Regions from separate parts of the Streptomyces sp. NPDC127038 genome, predicted to be linked through region 3. Evidence: riboswitches for the same ligand, from Rfam matches in the RefSeq annotation. Region 3 holds a riboswitch; each other region holds the start of a gene.
The links. A riboswitch is a leader RNA that binds a small molecule or an ion and turns the genes downstream of it on or off. The one in region 3 is predicted to bind S-adenosylmethionine.
Positions count from the first base shown of each region.

Region 1: another riboswitch for S-adenosylmethionine. It lies ahead of ACFWI4_RS15180 (amino acid ABC transporter permease); the one in region 3 lies ahead of ACFWI4_RS18625 (aminotransferase class V-fold PLP-dependent enzyme).
Region 2: another riboswitch for S-adenosylmethionine. It lies ahead of ACFWI4_RS22315 (cell envelope biogenesis protein OmpA); the one in region 3 lies ahead of ACFWI4_RS18625 (aminotransferase class V-fold PLP-dependent enzyme).
Region 4: another riboswitch for S-adenosylmethionine. It lies ahead of ACFWI4_RS15285 (putative leader peptide); the one in region 3 lies ahead of ACFWI4_RS18625 (aminotransferase class V-fold PLP-dependent enzyme).

Region 1 is NZ_JBHXDQ010000017.1:50,257-54,608, forward strand. Features, by position in the region: gene ACFWI4_RS15175 (amino acid ABC transporter ATP-binding protein) at 1-703, opposite strand, end outside; gene ACFWI4_RS15180 (amino acid ABC transporter permease) at 700-1,680, opposite strand; SAM riboswitch class IV at 2,006-2,114, opposite strand; gene ACFWI4_RS15185 (glutathione S-transferase family protein) at 2,180-3,043, opposite strand; gene ACFWI4_RS15190 (putative leader peptide) at 3,172-3,252, opposite strand; gene ACFWI4_RS15195 (4Fe-4S binding protein) at 3,733-4,065, opposite strand; gene ACFWI4_RS15200 (FAD-dependent oxidoreductase) at 4,062-4,352, opposite strand, start outside.
Region 2 is NZ_JBHXDQ010000032.1:55,157-59,508, forward strand. Features, by position in the region: gene ACFWI4_RS22300 (amino acid ABC transporter ATP-binding protein) at 1-10, opposite strand, end outside; gene ACFWI4_RS22305 (amino acid ABC transporter permease) at 7-1,011, opposite strand; gene ACFWI4_RS22310 (hypothetical protein) at 1,175-1,309, opposite strand; SAM riboswitch class IV at 1,468-1,610, shown strand; gene ACFWI4_RS22315 (cell envelope biogenesis protein OmpA) at 1,824-2,615, shown strand; gene ACFWI4_RS22320 (hypothetical protein) at 2,693-2,983, opposite strand; gene ACFWI4_RS22325 (expansin EXLX1 family cellulose-binding protein) at 3,113-4,072, shown strand; gene ACFWI4_RS22330 (PP2C family protein-serine/threonine phosphatase) at 4,191-4,352, opposite strand, start outside.
Region 3 is NZ_JBHXDQ010000024.1:16,961-21,312, forward strand. Features, by position in the region: gene trpD (anthranilate phosphoribosyltransferase) at 71-1,135, shown strand; SAM riboswitch class IV at 1,234-1,350, shown strand; gene ACFWI4_RS18625 (aminotransferase class V-fold PLP-dependent enzyme) at 1,536-2,897, shown strand; gene ACFWI4_RS18630 (Lrp/AsnC family transcriptional regulator) at 2,937-3,218, opposite strand; gene ACFWI4_RS18635 (rhomboid family intramembrane serine protease) at 3,261-4,016, opposite strand; gene ACFWI4_RS18640 (hypothetical protein) at 4,169-4,352, shown strand, end outside.
Region 4 is NZ_JBHXDQ010000017.1:70,519-74,870, forward strand. Features, by position in the region: gene ACFWI4_RS15270 (NtaA/DmoA family FMN-dependent monooxygenase) at 1-1,370, shown strand, start outside; partial or broken gene ACFWI4_RS15275 (LLM class flavin-dependent oxidoreductase) at 1,476-1,829, shown strand; gene ACFWI4_RS15280 (DUF1684 domain-containing protein) at 1,911-2,735, shown strand; SAM riboswitch class IV at 2,822-2,935, shown strand; gene ACFWI4_RS15285 (putative leader peptide) at 2,971-3,087, shown strand; gene ACFWI4_RS15290 (ABC transporter substrate-binding protein) at 3,305-4,352, shown strand, end outside.

The DNA of each region.
Region 1 (4,352 bases), on a different contig from region 3:
CGATGAAGACGACCCGGTCGGCGATCTCGCGGGCGAAGCCGATCTCGTGGGTGACGATGAGAAGGGTGGTGCCGCTGGTCGCCAGGTCCTTGATGACGGCGAGGACTTCGCCGACGAGTTCGGGGTCGAGGGCGGAGGTGGGCTCGTCGAAGAGGATGACGCCGGGGCGCAGGGCGAGGGCGCGGGCGATGGCGACGCGCTGCTGCTGGCCGCCGGAGAGCTGGCGCGGGTAGGCGCCGGTCTTGTCGCCGAGGCCGACCCGGCCGAGGAGTTCGCGGGCGAGCTCCTGGGCTTCGGGCTTGCCGAGCCTGCCGGTGGCGACCGGGGCGGCGGCCACGTTGTCCAGGACGGTGAGGTGCGGGAAGAGGTTGAAGTTCTGGAAGACGAAGCCGATCCGCCCGCGCTGGGTGAGGATGGCGCGCTCGCTCAGCTCCTTGAGCCTCTCGCCCTGTCGCTTCACACCGATCAGCTCGCCATTGATGCTGACGTGGCCGATCTCGGGCTTCTCCAGATGGTTGATGACCCGCAGCAGGGTGGACTTGCCGGAGCCCGAGGGGCCGAGGATCACGGTGACCTCGCCGGGGCGGACGGTCAGGTCGACGCCGTCCAGCACCCGATGGGTGCCGTACCACTTGTGCACGTCGTGGACCTCGAGGGTGGCGGCCTCGACGTCCGCCAGGGCCTCGATGGTGTCGGCGGTCATACGGCGGCCTCCCGGCGGATGCGGGCCCGCAGGTCGGTGAGCCCGGTGCGGAGCTTCTGCAGCGGTGTCGGCGGCAGGCTGCGAATGGCACCGCGGGCGTAGTACCGCTCGACGTAGAACTGGACGACGGAGACGACGCTGGTCAGGATCAGGTACCAGACGGTGACGACCAGCAGCAGCGGCACGATGTCGCCGGGGTAGGTGGAACCCATGGTCTGCGCCGAGCCGAACAGGTCGAGCAGAGAGACGTAGAAGACCAGCGAGGTGCCCTTGATCAGGCCGATGAGCTGGTTGACGTAGTTCGGGATGATCGAGCGCAGCGCCTGCGGAAAGACGATCTTCCGGAACTGGTAGCCCTTCGGCAGGCCGAGCGCCGCGGCCGCCTCGTGCTGGCCCTGGTCGACGGAGAGGATGCCCCCGCGTACGACCTCGGCCGCGTAGGCGGCCTCGTTGAGGCTGAGGCCGATCACGGCGACGACCATGTCGGTGGCGAGCTTCGACTCGTCGAAGGAGAAGAAGGCCGGGCCGAAGGGAATGCCGACGCTCAACGTCTTGTACAGGGCACTGAAGTTGTAGAGGAAGATCAGTACCACGATGAGCGGGATGGAGCGCAGCGCCCAGACGTAGGTCCAGCTGACCGCGCGCAGCACGGGGCTCCTCGACAGCCGGGCCAGGGCGAGCACGATGCCGCCGATCAGGCCGAGCACCGCGCTGTAGGCGGTGACTTCGAGGGTGATCAGCAGGCCGTCGAGGATGGTGGGGCGCAGGAACCAGTAGCTCCAGCGGTCCCACTGGTAGAAGGGGTTGGAGACCAGTCCGTGCACGAACTGGGCGACCAGGACGAGGACGACCGCAGTGGCGATCCAGCGTCCGGGGCGCCGCAGCGTCAAAACTCGCTGGGCAGTGAGGGCTTTCGATGGTTCGTCGGCGGTCGGCGCCTCGGGGAGGGTGACGGTGGCGCCAGGGGGTTCACTCATGGTGGGCTCCGGCTGGGTGAGAACACCCCGGAAGCACGGCGGCATGCGGAAGCGCACACGACGGTGAGGTACCGGGGGCGGGGAGGACAACGGCACACCGCACGGGCGGTGTTCGTCAGGGAGTGCGGGGGCTGCGGGGAGGTGTCAGCCCCGACAGCGGGCACAGCCCGGTGCGGTACACAGTGCGCTGTTCACGCGGAGCAGATCGACGGCGCGATCGGCGACGAGAGGGTTCGGGTACGGCTGTACGCAGCCCTGGGAGCGGCGCGTGGCCGTCCTGGGAGCTGCGTACATGACGTCACCATCACTGTTCCGGCCCGTGTGGGCCTCGCGCTTACCGAAACGTCTTCGGTCCGGTCGTCACCTGGGGCACCCCACCGCGGAGCGAGGGTTGCCAGTCAGCAAGCCAGGGCTTGTCGCTGACACTCATGACCGTTCTGGGCCATAGTCAAGACAATTGCCCGAACGAATGTCAACGCCGGTCCACCAGGTGGAACGGCTAACGGGCCGCGTGTGCTGCCCAGTCCAGGATCCGCACGGCCGCTCCGGCGGCCTCCAGGCCCTGGCAACGGGCGTGGTGACGGCGCTCGATGCCGTCGAGGTCGAGGTGGCCGCCGAAGGCAGGGTGGGCGGCGAGCCGGCGGGCGTAGGCCCACAGGGTCGGGTGGTCGGCGATGCGTTGGACGGCTGAGGCGTCGAGGTGGTTGCGGTGCACGGTGTCGAGTTGGACCAGGGCGACCCACAACTCGACGTCGGCGGCGATGATTTCGTCGCGGATCAGGTACGTGCGTCCTTCGAGCCAGCGTTCCAGGGCCCCGAGCGTTTCGAGCAGCATGCCAAGTGCCGTGTCACGTTCCACCGGCGCGCCACCGGCCGATCCGGCGTGCTGCGCGGCCTGTTCGATGCCTTGCGCGCACATCCACTCGACGGCCTCGATCTCCGACTCCGCGCCGCACGGGTAGAGCGAGGGGCGGTCGCCGCCAAACCGGCGGTCGAGGTCGCGCATGATGTCCGGGGCGTGGGTGCTGACGATCCGCCCGGACCAGTCGTCGCTGAGCACCGGCGCGACGGCCGGACCGGGGTACCGGTGGGCGCTGGCCTCGTACAACGGACGCAGGACGGAGTGGCCGCCCTCGGGGCAGTCGGGGACCGCGGGCAGGAAGGTGGCCGGACAGACGGTGTCCAGGCCGAGCAGGCTGTGGGTGACGGCGATGCGCAGGCCGCCGGGACAGGCGGTCGACAGATGGAGGCGGTAGCGGCCCGGAACGGCGTAGTGGCCGCTGCGCGCGTCCCGGCCGATCCGGCCCCGGAAGGCGGGCGCGGGTCGGTCGGCGGCGTGGGCGGCCAGCGGTGTGACAGTCATGACTCTCCCCGGGAGCGGGCGCGGACGTACGCGCGGCGGAAGCGACGTCGGGTGAGGGAGCGGAGTTCTCCCGTGCGCACCGGACGGCACGACGCCCGAGGGCGTCTCCGGTGCGGGATGGGCGCGGCTCAGCCCTGGGGGTTGATGGCGCTGCAGACACGCAGCAGATCGATGTGACGGCGGGAGGTCAGAAGAGGCGAACGGCTCATCGGACGGTGACCGACTCCAAGCGCCTCATAATTTCCCTACCTATTCACTAGGATTCCCTCAGTGAGTGTCGATCCGACCGACATCGGCGTCAAGAGGGCCGTCCCGCATCGCGGACGCCCCGATGGACGGCGGCCCGCCTCGACACGGTCACCACACGTTTCCCACTGCAACCGTCGGGACGCGGCGACGGTGTCGAATCCGCGTGGATGACGTGCCGACGAGCTGCGTGCTCACCGCAGAAGGCCCAGACGAAAGGGCCCGCAGGCTCTCGCCCGCGAAGTCTCCTCGCACCGTCGGGACATCATCGGGACGACAGGTTGTGAATCTGCGATCCCCTGTCCCCGTTTGCGGAGCATCAGAGCGACGTGCGACAAGTCGTTCTTCGTGGTCGGTGTCCGGCGTCCTCGGCCGGGTACAGGAGTCTGGGCCTGGATCCTGCGACGATCCAGGCCCTGGTCAGTCCGGATACTCCGGTCCGGTCAGTCCGGATACTCCGGTCCGACCGCGGTGCGGGCGCCGAGCGTCCTTCCCCTGCCCCAGCCGAGCTCACGCCGGTATCCGCCGAGCAGACCGGAGTCCTCGAGCTCTGTCACATCACGGAAACGCGAGCCGGGAGCGACCGCGGTCACCAGTGGGGCGACGAACAGCGCGTCGGTCGGGCAGTAAGCCTCGCACTGGAAGCAGGTCTGGCAGCTGTCCTGGCGCGCGATCACCGGAACGCCGTCAGCGCCGCGATCGAAGACGCGCGTCGGGCACACCTCGATGCACCGGTCGCAGGCAATGCAGCGATCCGGGTCGACGATCTCGATCATGCGGCTCGGCCTCCGCTCGCGACCAGTTGCCGTTGCACCGCCTCCGGGCGGCTCCAGACCTCGTCCAGCCCACCGGTGAGCAGCCGGTGGTGCTGGGCCGGGTCCTGCGCCGGCCGGTCGGCCCGCTTGTGCATACCGCGCGACTCGGTGCGCTGCAGCGCCGCGTGGTACATCCAGCGGCCGTGGGCCACCATCGCGGCCGCTTCCCTGGCCCGGAACAGCGTCTCGCCGCTCGCTCCGAGCCCTTCACGGACCGCGGACCACGTCTCGTGCAGCGAACGCAGCGC
Region 2 (4,352 bases), on a different contig from region 3:
CGCCGGTCATGTCGCCGTCTCCCTGCGGACCCGGGCCCGCGCCTCGCGCAGACCGCCTCGTACCTTCTGCAACGGGGTCGGCGGCAGGGTGCGCAGGGCGCCCCGCGCGTAGTACCGCTCGACGTAGAACTGGACGACCGAGACGACGCTCGTGAGGATCAGGTACCAGGCGGTGGCGACGAGGAGCAGGGGCACGATGTCGCCCGGGTAGGTGCTGCCCATGCTCTGCACGGTTCCGAACAGGTCAAGCAGGGACACGTAGAAGACCAGCGAGGTGCCCTTGACCAGACCGATCAGCTGGTTGACGTAGTTGGGGACGATGGAGCGCAGGGCCTGCGGGAGGACGATCCGCGTGAACCGGTAGCGCAGCGGCAGGCCCAGGGCGGCGGCGGCTTCGTGCTGCCCCTGGTCGACGGAGAGAAGGCCGCCCCGTACCACTTCGGAGGCGTACGCCGCCTCGTTCAGACTCAGTCCCACGACGGCGACGGCCATGTCGGTGGCCAGGCGGGACTCGTCGAAGGTGAAGAAGGACGGGCCGAACGGGACGCCTACGCTCAGCGTCCGGTACAGCGCACTGAAGTTGTAGAGGAACAGCAGGACCACGATGAGGGGCACCGAACGGAACAGCCAGGTGTAGACCCAGCTCACCGCGCGCAGCACCGGGCTCGGGGAGAGCCTGCCGAGAGCCAGCAGGACGCCGCCGAGCAGGCCGAGGACGGCGCTGAAGAGGGTGACTTCGAGGGTGATCAGCAGTCCGTCGAGGACGGTCGGGCGCAGGAACCAGTACGAGAACCGGTCCCACTGGTAGAAGGGGTTGGTCACCAGGCCGTGGGCGATCTGGGCGACCAGGACGAGCACCAGGGCCGTGACGATCCAGCGGCCGGGGTGCCGAAGGGGCAGCACCCGCTGGGCCGCCGGAGGCGCGGGGGCGGCGGGGACGTCGGTACGGGGGATCGCCTCGGCGGGCGGCGCCGTACCCAAGGGCACGGCGCTGCCGGGGAGTTGACTCATGGAGAGCTCCAGCGGACGCGGACACCCCGGATCCACGCGGGCGCGGCGCCGCGCCGAGCGGGAGAGGCTCGGTACGAGGCGGTGCGCGGCCTACGCGGAACGGGGGCTGGGCAGGAAGGGACGTACCGCGAGGGCGGCGGTCGTCAGAGACGCGGAGGAACCGTCAGCCCCGGCTGAGGGGGTGACACATGCCCGTACACAGTGCGCTGTTGACGCGCAGCAGGTCCACGGAGCGGTCGGCGCAGAGCACTTCGCGGCCGCGGCGCCGCCATGCGGCCGTCCCGTCAGCTGAGTGCATCGCCGTCACCGTTTCCACTCCGGCCGAAGAGGGCATCCCTTCGTGGGCCGCACGTTAGGCCCGCCCCGAAAAGAATGTCAATGCGGGTGACCACCAGATGAGACCGTGCTCGCGGCCTTCTTGACGGCGCAACAGAGCGCCCCGAGACTGACGGGGACGGTCACGATTGTCAGCGCCCACGGTGCGGTCCTCCGCCCCAGTGGTCATCGGCCCCGGCCCGCTGACAGGCAACCCTTCCACCGCGACGGGGTGCCCCGGGTGACGACCGGGTCCCGCCGGCGCGGTGGGGCAAGCGTGGTCTCGCGTCTCGCGAGCCCTGAGGTCGGGACCGGTGGAATGCCAAGGAACGGCTTGACGAGGCGCCTTCACATCGATCTGTTGCGTGTCTCCAGCGCCTACTGATCCGCGACCGGTCCGTTGATCCGGACCGGTGCGACAGGCGCGGTCAATCCGCATTCCGGCCGCCGGTGCCCACAAAGCGGCGGTGGCTTCCTTCTTCCCCCAAGGGAGAGTCATGCCCGAGACAGCTTCGCGCACGTCCAGTTCCGTCGACTCCCGTCCCTGTGAGCAGATTTCGCTGCCCTCCGCCCTCCGTTTCAAGCCGCCGGCGGCGCCGTCCGTCCTCCCCCACCGTGTCGACAGCCGCATCGGTGTGGGGCTGGCCGGCGGCTTCTACCCGGCCCCGCACCGCTACGAGCTGTATCTGTCACGAGGGTGTCCGCGCTCGCTGCGGATCGCCATCACCCTCGGGCTGCTCGGGCTTCGGGACTCGGTCGCCACCACGCTCCTCACGGACCCCGCGCGCACTCCCGAGGCCTTCGCCTCGCTGCGCCGCGCCTACGAGGCCACCGAGCATCACTTCGACGGGCCGCTGACGGCACCGGCGCTGTGCGACCGCTGGAGCGGACGCATCGTCAGCAACCACACGCCCGACATCCTCCGCGATCTCGCGGGACTGCTCTCCGGCCACACCACGACCTGCCCTTCCACGCTGTGCCCTCCGGAGCTGACCGCCGACATCGAGGCCCTGCGTGATCTGCTGGAGCGTGAGGTCACCCCGTCCGCCCGCCCCTCGGAGCTCGCGGCGGCCCTTGACCTGCTGGACTGCCAACTCGCCGCGCGTCCCTACGTCCTGGGCGAGAGCCTCACGGCGGCGGACGTCGACGCGTGGGTCGCGCTCACCGGGCTGGGCGGCCCGGAGATCCTCGGTACACGTCCCCGGCTCCTGGACTACGTACGCCGTCTCGGCGCCCACCCCGCCTTCCGGCCGGGCACCGACGCGGTGCCCGTGGCGGCGGACGCCTGACGCTCCCGGCCGCGGGGCCGGTCGCCGGCACTCGGTTCCGGGTGGACCTCGGCGGCCGGCCCCGCGGCCGGGCGGGCTCACTCTCGGGGGATCAGCAGGATGCTCAGGCCGCTCAGGGTGGAGGCCCACTTCCGTCCCTGGTCGAGGGTCTCACGGCCCGAACCCAGAATCCGGTCCTGGAGGAGCAGCGCCGCCGCGCGGAGTTCCTCCCACGGTTCCGGCGTGTCGAAGGCGCGCCGGGACCGCTCCACGGATCCGACCAGCGCACGACAGGCCGCCTCCACGTCGGCGACGTTCTGACCGGCCGAGCCGACACCGTCGATCGACCACGTCATCCACAGGCGGCCCATGGCCTCACTCTGTCCCATCGCGGGAACCGCCGCACGCCCGTGGCATCGAGCGCCCTCATTCTCTCGACGTGGCCCCGTCGACTCTCGGTCCGTAGTAGACATGCGGCGTGTCCCGCCCGGTCCGGAGCGGGTGGAGAACGGATACCGATGAACGAAACGAGTCGAACCGCACGGCGGCGCGGACTCGGACCGAAGCCCCGGGGCATCGCCGTGGCGGCGCTGGTCGCGGCCGGGGCACTGGTCTGTCTGGTCGTGGCGTTCCGGCCGGGCGGCCACCAGGCCGACGCGGGGCGCACCAGCGCCACGGCGGCCGCCGGTTCCCGGGGGACCCAGGACCCGGGCCGGGCGGCTCCGGCCGCATCGATGTCCGCCGCGGCCACCCGGTCGCCGGGGCCCACGTCCTCCCCGGCGGTGACGGCCCGCCCGTCCACCACGTCGGCACGCCCGTCGGCCCCGGACACCCCGCGGACCACGGCGAGGACCGCCTCCCTGGCGGGGCGGATCCGCCCGGGCACCGACTACCGGGGGGTGGCGACGACGTACGACGCCGGGAACGGGGACGGCTCCTGTTCGTACGGCCCGAGCAGTGACGTCTTGACCGCGGCGATGAATCACACCGACTACGAGACGTCCGCGGCGTGCGGCGCGTACGTGCTGGTGCGCGCGGCGGACGGCGCCACCGTGACGGTCCGGATCACCAACGAATGCCCGACGGGCTGCGCTCCCGGGCAGCTCGACCTCAGCGCCCAGGCGTTCGCGCGGCTCGCGGCCCCGTCGGCCGGCCGCATCCCGATCACCTGGAAACTGCTGAGCCCCGGCGCCTCCGGTACGGTCGCGCTCCGCTACAAGACGGGGTCCAGCCGCTACTGGTGCGCGGTCCAGGTGATCGGACACCGCAACCCGGTGGCCCGGCTCGAACTGCGCACCGCCGGCGGATGGCGGTCTCTGCCGCGCACCGAATACAACTACTTCCTCGCCGAGGACGGCGGCGGCTGCGGCGGCACGGTCAGGATCACCGACATCTACGGTGAGCGCCTGACCGCCGAAGGCATCGCGCTGCGCCCCGACGTGGTTCAGACGACCCGGCTCCAGTTCGCCCGGCACTGACCCGTACCGGCGGAGGCGCCGGGAGTGCGTCCCTCGCCCCGTGTACTCCCGTCGCACGCCGGGGCGCACCGGGGACGAGCACCCCGGAGCCCCCGGCCCTCGGCTCTCCCCGGCCCGCCTACTCCGAGCCCTTGGCGCAGCCCACCACGGCGGCCGCGGGACCGGCTCCGGCCACGGCGGGGCCGGGGACACCGCCCGCCGCGACGACCTCCGCCGGCTCCGCGGGGAGCGGCTTGCGGAGCAGCAGCAGCGCCGCGTCGTCGTGCAGACGCCCGCCCAC
Region 3 (4,352 bases):
TGATTCCACCCCGTGTCACCACGACACCGTGTCACCCGCGACCGCGTGACCCACGAACCCAGGAGCGACCATGAGCGCTGTGAACCCCGCTGGAGGCGACACCGCGGCGGGCCGTTCCTGGCCCGCTGTACTGAACGGACTGCTCGAAGGCCGCGACCAGAGCGCGGACGACACGGCCTGGGCGATGGACCGCATCATGCGCGGCGAGGCGACCGACGCGCAGATCGCCGGTTTCGTGGTGGCGCTGCGGGCCAAGGGCGAGACCGTCCAGGAGATCGCCGGACTCGTCCGGGCGATGTACGAGCACGCCAATGTGATCGAGGTGCCCGGACGCACCGTCGACATCGTGGGAACGGGCGGCGACGGCGCGAAGACCGTCAACATCTCCACGATGTCCTCGATCGTGGTGGCCGGCACCGGCGCCAAGGTCGTCAAGCACGGCAACCGGGCCGCGTCCTCCGCGTCCGGGGCGTCGGACGTCCTGGAGAAGCTCGGCGTCAACCTCCAACTGCCGGTGAGCCGGGTCGCCCAGGTGGCGGAGGAGGCCGGGATCACCTTCTGCTTCGCGGTCAAGTTCCACCCGGCGCTGCGTCATGTGGCGGCGGCCCGCGGCCAGTTGGGCATCCGGACCACCTTCAACGTGCTCGGCCCGCTGACCAACCCGGCCCGGGTGAAGGCCCAGGCGGTCGGTGTCGCCGATCCCCGGATGGCGCCGATCGTGGCGGGCGTGTTCGCCGAGCGCGGCAACTCCTCGCTGGTCTTCCGCGGCGACGACGGTCTCGACGAGCTGACCACCACCGGGGGCTCCCACGTCTGGGTGGTCCGCGACGGCAAGGTCACCGAGGAGCGCTTCGACCCGCGGGACGTCGGGCTCCCCGTCGTCCCCGTGGAGGCGCTGCGCGGCGCCGACGCCTCGTACAACGCGGAGGTCGCCCGGCGCCTGCTGGACGGCGAGCAGGGGCCCGTACGCGACGCCGTCCTGCTGAACTCGGCGGCGGCCCTGGTGGCCCTCACACCGGGCGCGGGGCCGCTCGCCGGGCAGCTCCGCGACCAGATGGACCGGGCGGCCGAGGCGATCGACTCGGGCGCCGCCAGGCGCACCCTGGAGCGCTGGGTGGCCGCCAGCAACGCCTGATCCACCCGCCCGTCCCGCACGGGCGCCCGCGCGGGACGCAGTCCAGGATCCGGACTGCGTCTTGCGCGCGGAAGATCCTCTGGCAAGATGCTGTACCAGGTCATGAGTGACAGCCATCAGGCCCCGGCCGGCTGTCCGGCAACCCTCCGTCCGTGGCGGGGTGCCCCGGGTGAAGACCAGGTCGTAGGCAGCGAGGTCTACGGCAAGCGCGGACCCCTCCCGCTCTCCGGGCGGACCACCAGGGGTCCTGGTCGTTCGAGGGAGCCTTCTGTGAGCAAGCGAATGCGATAGGGCGTAGAGCCCCGCCCCCGCACACCCTTTTCACCTTTTCCCGCGCCCCGCCCGCCTCCCGGCGGCCGGTTCCCGCGGTGATCCCGCCTGCCTCTCACAGGAGCTCGCCATGTCTGTCTCCACCGTTGCCGCCGACCAGAGTGTTTGTGCCCCCCTGCCCGTTCTGGGCAGGGATGTCACCGTCCCCCTCGTCACCGGCGGCGAGGTGACCTACGCGGCCCTCGACTACGCGGCCAGCGCCCCCGCCCTCCAGCGGGTGTGGGACGACGTCGCCGCGTACGCGCCGTACTACGGCAGCGTCCACCGGGGCGCCGGCTACCTCTCGCAGCTGTCCACCGACCTCTTCGAGAACGCCCGCAGGACCGTGGAGGAGTTCCTCGGCTGCCGGGCCGGCGACCAGGTGGTCTTCACCCGGTCCACCACCGACTCGCTCAACCTGCTCGCCTCGGCCCTCCCGGCCGACTGCCAGGTCTTCGTCTTCGAGACCGAGCACCACGCCTCGCTGCTGCCCTGGCGCGAGGCCCGCGTGACCTACCTGAACGCCCCGCGCACCCCGGGCGAGGCCGTCGACACCCTGGAGCGCGCCCTCGCCGCCCGCGACCCCTACGGACCGGCCCTGGTCTGCGTCACCGGCGCCTCGAACGTCACCGGGGAGCTGTGGCCCGTACGGGAACTGGCCGCCGCCGCGCACGCCCACGGCGCCCGTATCGTCCTCGACGCCGCCCAGCTCGCCCCGCACCACCCCGTGTCGGTCGCCGACCTCGACGTCGACTGGGTCGCCTTCTCCGGGCACAAGCTGTACGCGCCCTTCGGCTCCGGCGTCCTCGCCGGCCGCTCCGACTGGCTGCGCGAGGCCGAGCCCTACCTCGCGGGCGGCGGCGCCAGCCGCAGGGTCAGCCGGCGCGCGGACGGCGGCGTGGACGTGGAGTGGCACGACAGCGCCGCCCGCCACGAGGCCGGCTCGCCCAACGTCATCGGCGCCTACTCGATCGCCTCGGCGTGCAAGGCGCTCACCGAGGAGGGCTTCGAGCGGATCGTCGCCCGCGAGCAGCACCTGATCCGCACCGTCCGCGCGGGCCTCGCCGAGGTTCCCGAGGTCCGGGTCCTCTCCCTGTTCGGCGACGACGCCCCGAGGGTCGGCGTCATCTCCTTCGTCGTCGAGGGCTGGAACAGCTCGCACTTCGCGGCCGCGCTCTCCGCCGAGTACGGCATCGGCGTCCGCGACGGCCTCTTCTGCGCCCACCCGCTCGTCCGCACCCTGCTCGGCAGCGCCCCGGAGACCCAGGGGGAGTGCGGAGCCCCGGAAGCGGCCCCCGGCGAGAAGTCCCTCAACGCCATCCGCGTCAGCTTCGGGGCGGGCACCCCCGACGAGCACGTCGAGCGGTTCGTCCGCGCGGTGCGCGAGCTCGTCAGGGACGGAGCCCGCTGGCAGTACCGCACCGAGGGCGGCCGCTGCGTCCCCGCGGTCTGACACCCGCGCCCACCCCGCCCGGAGGCGGCGCCGCGTCGGTCAGGAGTCGAGACCGATCGCGAACGCCGCCTCCAGGTCGTGCTGGGAGTACGTACGGAACGCCACGTGCGTGTCCGTCGCCTCGACGCCCGGGATCTTGCTGATCCGGCCGGGGATGACGTCCGCCAGGTCGTCGTGGGCCTGGACCCGGACCATGGCGATCAGGTCGTAGGTGCCGGTGACGGAGAAGACCTCGCTGACGCTCTCCAGGGACGCGATCGACTCGGCGATCTCGGGGATCCGGTCCACGCTGGTCTTGATGAGGACGATCGCGGTGATCACGGCTGGTTCTCTCCCTAGGGGGCCGCTGCTGGGGATCTCACCCTACTCGCGGTCCACCGGGCCCGGCCGCTCCAGCGGGGGCCCCGGGACCGGCCCCGGAGCGGGCACGGCCGCCCGGCGGCGGCGGAACCGCGCCCAGGCGTAGACGAAGCCCAGGGTGAAGCCCACCAGATGGGCCAGATAGGCCACCCCGGGGCCCGAGGAGCTGCGCCCCGCCGCCAGCCACTGGAGCGTGAACCAGAACGGCAGCACCACCCAGGCGGGGAACCGCAGCGGCAGGAAGAACAGGAACGGGAAGAGACTGGTCACCCGCGCCCTGGGGAACAGGTACAGGAACGCGCCGAGCACCGCGGAGATCGCCCCGGAGGCCCCGACCAGGGACTGCTGCGAGCTCGCGTTGGCGGCCGCGTAGCCGAGCAGGGCCAGATATCCGCAGCCCAGGTAGAAGAGGGCGAACTCCAGGTGTCCCATGCGCTCCTCGGTCATCAGCCCGAAGACGTAGAAGAACAGCATGTTGCCCAGGAGATGGAGCCAGCTGCCGTGGATGAACAGCGCGGTCGCGGGGGTGAACGCCTCGCCCGGAGCCCCGCCGAACAGGCCGGCCGGCACGACGCCCCAGCGGCGGAAGTACGCCCGCTGCGCGACCAGCAGTTCGTCCCCGGTGCCGTACGCGGGATCCAGGCCCGAGGCGGGTCCGATCACGAAGATCAGACAGCACAGGACGATCAGCCCGTACGTCACCGGCGCCGACCGTCCCCGCAGTGCCCTGCCGGCCGCCGCACTCCAATTGCCGATCATGGTACAGAGCATGACGTAAGCGGACCGATGCGCACGGAGTGCCTCGCCGCCGTGGACACCCGAGCGTCGAGTACCCGCCAGGCCGTAGGGTTACGAGCCAAAGGACCGGGAAATCCGGCGCCGGACGGACACGAGAAGGAAGCGGCTGCCCTATGACAGTTCCCCTGCCCGACGCCAAGACCCGCTGGCGCTGTGCCCTCTGCGGCAATCTCACGCGTTTCGACGTGACCCGTTCGTCGAAGGTCGTCGAGTATGTGCACCTGGACCTGGCCGGTGAGCCGAAGGTCGAGGAGCGCGAGGTGGTCAGTGAGACCATCGAGTCGGTGCGGTGCCGTT
Region 4 (4,352 bases), on a different contig from region 3:
GGCCCGACGCCCAGCTCCACTTCGGGGTGTTCTTCCAGGGCGTCAACCACTGGACCATCTGGTCCGCCCCCGACAGCGGCTCCCAGATCGACCCGGCCTCCTTCCGCCGGGTCGCCCAGACCGCCGAACGCGGCCTGTTCGACGCCTTCTTCCTCGGTGAGGGGCTGCGGCTGCGCGAGGTCGACGGCAGGATCCACGACCTCGACGTGGCCGGACGGCCGGACGCCATCACCCAGCTCGCCGCGCTGGCCGCGGTCACCCGCCGCATCGGCCTCGTCTCCACCTCCAACTCCACCTTCAACGAACCCGCCGATCTGGCCCGCCGCCTCTCCGGTCTGGACCTGCTCTCCGAGGGCCGCGCCGGCTGGAACGTGGTGACCACGGACAACGCCTGGACCGGCGCGAACTTCCGCCGCGGCGGCTACCTCGACCACGCCGACCGCTACCGGCGCGCCGAGGAGTTCCTCACCGTGGCCCGCGCCCTCTGGGACGGCTGGGAGGACGGGGCAGTCGCCGACACCATCGGCGCGCCCGCCTGGTCGCTGCCCGGCGCCGTCCACCAAGTGCGCCACAAGGGGCCGCAGTTCGACGTCGACCTCGCTCCGACCCTGCCGCGCAGCGCCCAGGGTCACCCCGTGATCTTCCAGGCCGGGGACTCCGGTGAGGGACGCGACTTCGCCGCCCGCAACGCCGACGTCATCTTCTCCGCGCACGGCACCGAATTCGACGACGCGCTGGCCTTCGCCGAAGACATCCGGCGTCGGCTGCGCGCGGTCGGGCGGCCCGACGACGACCTCCGCATCCTGCCCGGCACCGAGATCATCATCGGCGCCACCGAGGAGGAGGCCCAGGAGAAGAAGCGCTGGATCCGGCTCCAACAGGTCACCCCGGCCACGGCCCTGGGCATCGCCGGACTGCTGTGGGGCATCGATCTGTCCGACCGCGACGCCGACGGGCCCTTGCCCAAGGAGGACCCGGTCGTCACGGAGAACGACGGCTCCTTCGGTGCGCGGCGCATCGCCGACCCGCGCGCCATCGTGGCCGAATGGCGGGCAAAAGCGGAGGCGCACGGCTGGTCGCTGCGCGAGACCGTCATCGCGCTGGGCCCCCAGCGCGGGCACGTCGGCACTCCGGCCAGCCTCGCCGACAAGTTCGCCCATTACGTACGGCACGGCGCGATCGACGGCTTCAACGTCACTCCGTACCTCATCCCCGACGGCCTCGACGACATCGTCGACCTGCTCGTCCCGGAACTACAGGAACGCGGCATCTACCGCACCGAATACACCGGCAACACCCTGCGTGAGAACCTCGGCCTGCGCGCACCGCTCACCCACCGGTCCGCACCGGACCGACGGCAGGCGGGCTGAGCCCCGGGCCAGCCCTTCCACTCATGGCTGAGTACACATGACTGACAAGAAGCTGTCACACGCGGACCGGAATGCGGGTCCGGCCGACGCCCGTTCTGAACTGACATGACTGTTGGAGTAGCGCTCAACGCGTCCGACGCGCCGAACCAGGTCGACGCCACCGTCCAACTGGCCCAAGAAGCTGCAGAGTTCGGTCTCACCTCGGCCTGGTTCGGGCAGACCTTCGGCGCGGACTCACCCCAGCTCGCGGCGCTCGTCGGGCGCGAAGTGCCCGGACTGCAGGTCGGCACCTCCGCGATCCCCGTCTTCGGCCGCCACCCGCTGCTCGTCTCCAGCCAGGCCCAGACCGCCCAGGCCGCCACCCACGGCCGCTATCACCTCGGTCTGGCCCTGGGCACGAAACTGCTGACGGAGTCCGGCTTCGGCCTTCCTTTCGAACGCCCCATCGCCCGGCTGCGCTGGCCGGCTGAATACACCCGTCGGCCCGACAACCCCTTGCATCCCCTGCCCGAAGGCACCCCCGGCACAAAGGAGATTCCCATGACCACCGAGGCCACCACCACGGACCTCCACGCCTTCACCGAGACCTGGCTGGAGTGGCACCGCAGCCAGGAGGCCCGGCTCGCCGACCCACACGGGTTCCTGGCGATCACCGGCCTGCACTGGCTCGACGACCGGCCCCAGCGCTTCCCGGACGCGCCCGGCTCGTGGCACACCGGCCCCGAAGGCGTCGTCGTGGACCTCGACGAGGGCGAGGAGCTGGTCGTCGACGGGACGCCGGTGCGCGGCGAGCACCGCTTCGACGTGCTTCCCGAGCGCGGCGGCGTCGACGCCGTCTGGGGAGACGCCGTCATCGAGGTCGCCAAGCGCGGCGGCCAGGACATCGTGCGCCCCAGGCACCCGGACGCGCCGCTGCGCACGGCTTTCACCGGCACGCCCGCCTACGCCCCCGATCCGCGCTGGGCCGTAACTGGCCGCTACATCCCCTTCGACACACCGCGGCCGGCCACCGTGGGCGCCGCGGTCGAGGGCCTTGAGCATGTCTACGACGCTCCGGGCAGGGTCGAGTTCGAGCTCGACGGGCGCCCGCTGTCGCTGACCGCATTTCCCGGCCATGGTGCGGGACGGCTGTTGGTGCTGTTCACCGACGCGACCTCCGGGGTCACCACCTACGCCGCCAACCGGTCCCTGGCGCTCGATCCGCCCGCCGCCGACGGCACGGTCGTCCTGGACTTCAACCGCGCCGCGAACCTGCCGTGCGCCTACACGGACCTGGCCACCTGCCCGCTGCCCCCGGCCGAGAACCGGCTGCCCGTGGCGATCGAGGCCGGCCAGAAGATCCCCCGCGAGCGCGGCGGCTCCTGAGCCGGCACTCTCGCCCCGGACTCCCCTGACGAGGCGTCCTTTTGCGCCATTGACGTACGCCAAGACCGCTCCGTACGATCACGAACGGCATTGAGTGTCAGCGTCAAGCCCTGGCTCGCTGACCGGCAACCCTCCCGCGCGGCGGGGTGCTCCAGGTGAAAGCCCGGCGGGATCACCGACGATCTCCGCAAGCGCGTGGCCCCGGGAGCGGGGCCGGATCATGTGGAGGACCGATATGCGGCACGGTGGTGACCTCAGCGCCCGTTTCGCCGGCGCCACCGTGTTCTCCCGGCTCTCGCGTCGGCGCCACATCGACCTCAAGCGCTCGACCAGCTGTCTCTGTCAGGCCTGACGGGTCTTCCCGCCGCAGGCCGCAGTACGACACCTGTCGTCGCCGCACCCGCCTGCGCCTGATCTCCGCCTGTCTTTGATCCCCCCGTTTCGCCCTGATCCCCCTCTGCACAGCGCTCCCCCGGCACCGGCGTCGCGCCGGCCGGGGCCGCACGCCCACGCACAGCCATGCCTCGTACGGCGTCCGTGCCTGGTGACACGAGTAGGAGAAGCCCTCCGTGACTGCACTTTCCCATGTCAGAACCTCCCGGTGGGCGGCACTGACCGCCCTTGTGACCACCAGTGTTCTGCTGACCGCCTGCGGCTCCGGCGGCGGCGATTCCGGCAGCGGCACCGGACAGCCCAAGTCCGGCGGCACCCTGACCTTCGCGGTAGGTTCGGACGCCGGCTGCGTGGATCCGCAGCAGGTCGCCAGCAACGAGACCATCTACTCGGTGCGCCAGATCGTGGACTCCCTGACGGACCAGGACCCCAAGACCGGCAAGATCGTGCCGTGGCTGGCGAAGAGCTGGGACATCAGCTCCGACACCACGACGTTCACGTTCCATCTGAGGTCGGGCGTCACCTTCAGCGACGGCTCGAAGCTGACCGCGCAGGTGGTCAAGGACAACTTCGACGCGGTGCCGAAGCTCGGCGCCCTGGGGACGCTCGCCGAGGGCTATCTGAGCGGCGTCAAGAGCACCACGGTGGTCGACCCGCTCACTGTGAAGGTGACCTTCAGCCAGCCCAACGCCCAGTTCCTGCAGGCCACTTCGACGCACTCGCTGGGGATCGAGTCCTCGGCCAGCGTGAAGAAGACCCCGCAGCAGAAGTGCAGCGACGGGGTGATCGGCTCCGGGCCGTTCGTGCTGAAGCAGTATGTGCAGAACCAGTCCCTCACCCTTGCCAAGCGCACCGGATACGCCTGGGGTTCCTCGCTGTGGTCCAAGAAGGGCGATGCGTATCTGGACAAGCTGGTGTTCAAGGTCGTGCCGGAGGCGGGTGTACGGGCCGGCAGCCTGCAGTCCGGTCAGGTCGACGCCGTCTCCAGCGTCGGCAAGGCCAACGAGGCGGCCCTTAAGGGCGGCCAGGTCACCCTCCAGCGGCGGGCCAACCCCGGCGTCGTGTTCGGTCTGGGCCTCAACAACTCTCGGCCGCTGCTCAAGGACGCCAAGGTGCGCCAGGCGATCCTGTTCGCCATCGACCGGCAGCAGATCGCCAACACGGTGTTCCCGACCGGTACCCAGCCGGCCACCAGCGTCCTCGCGCACACCACGCCCGACTACA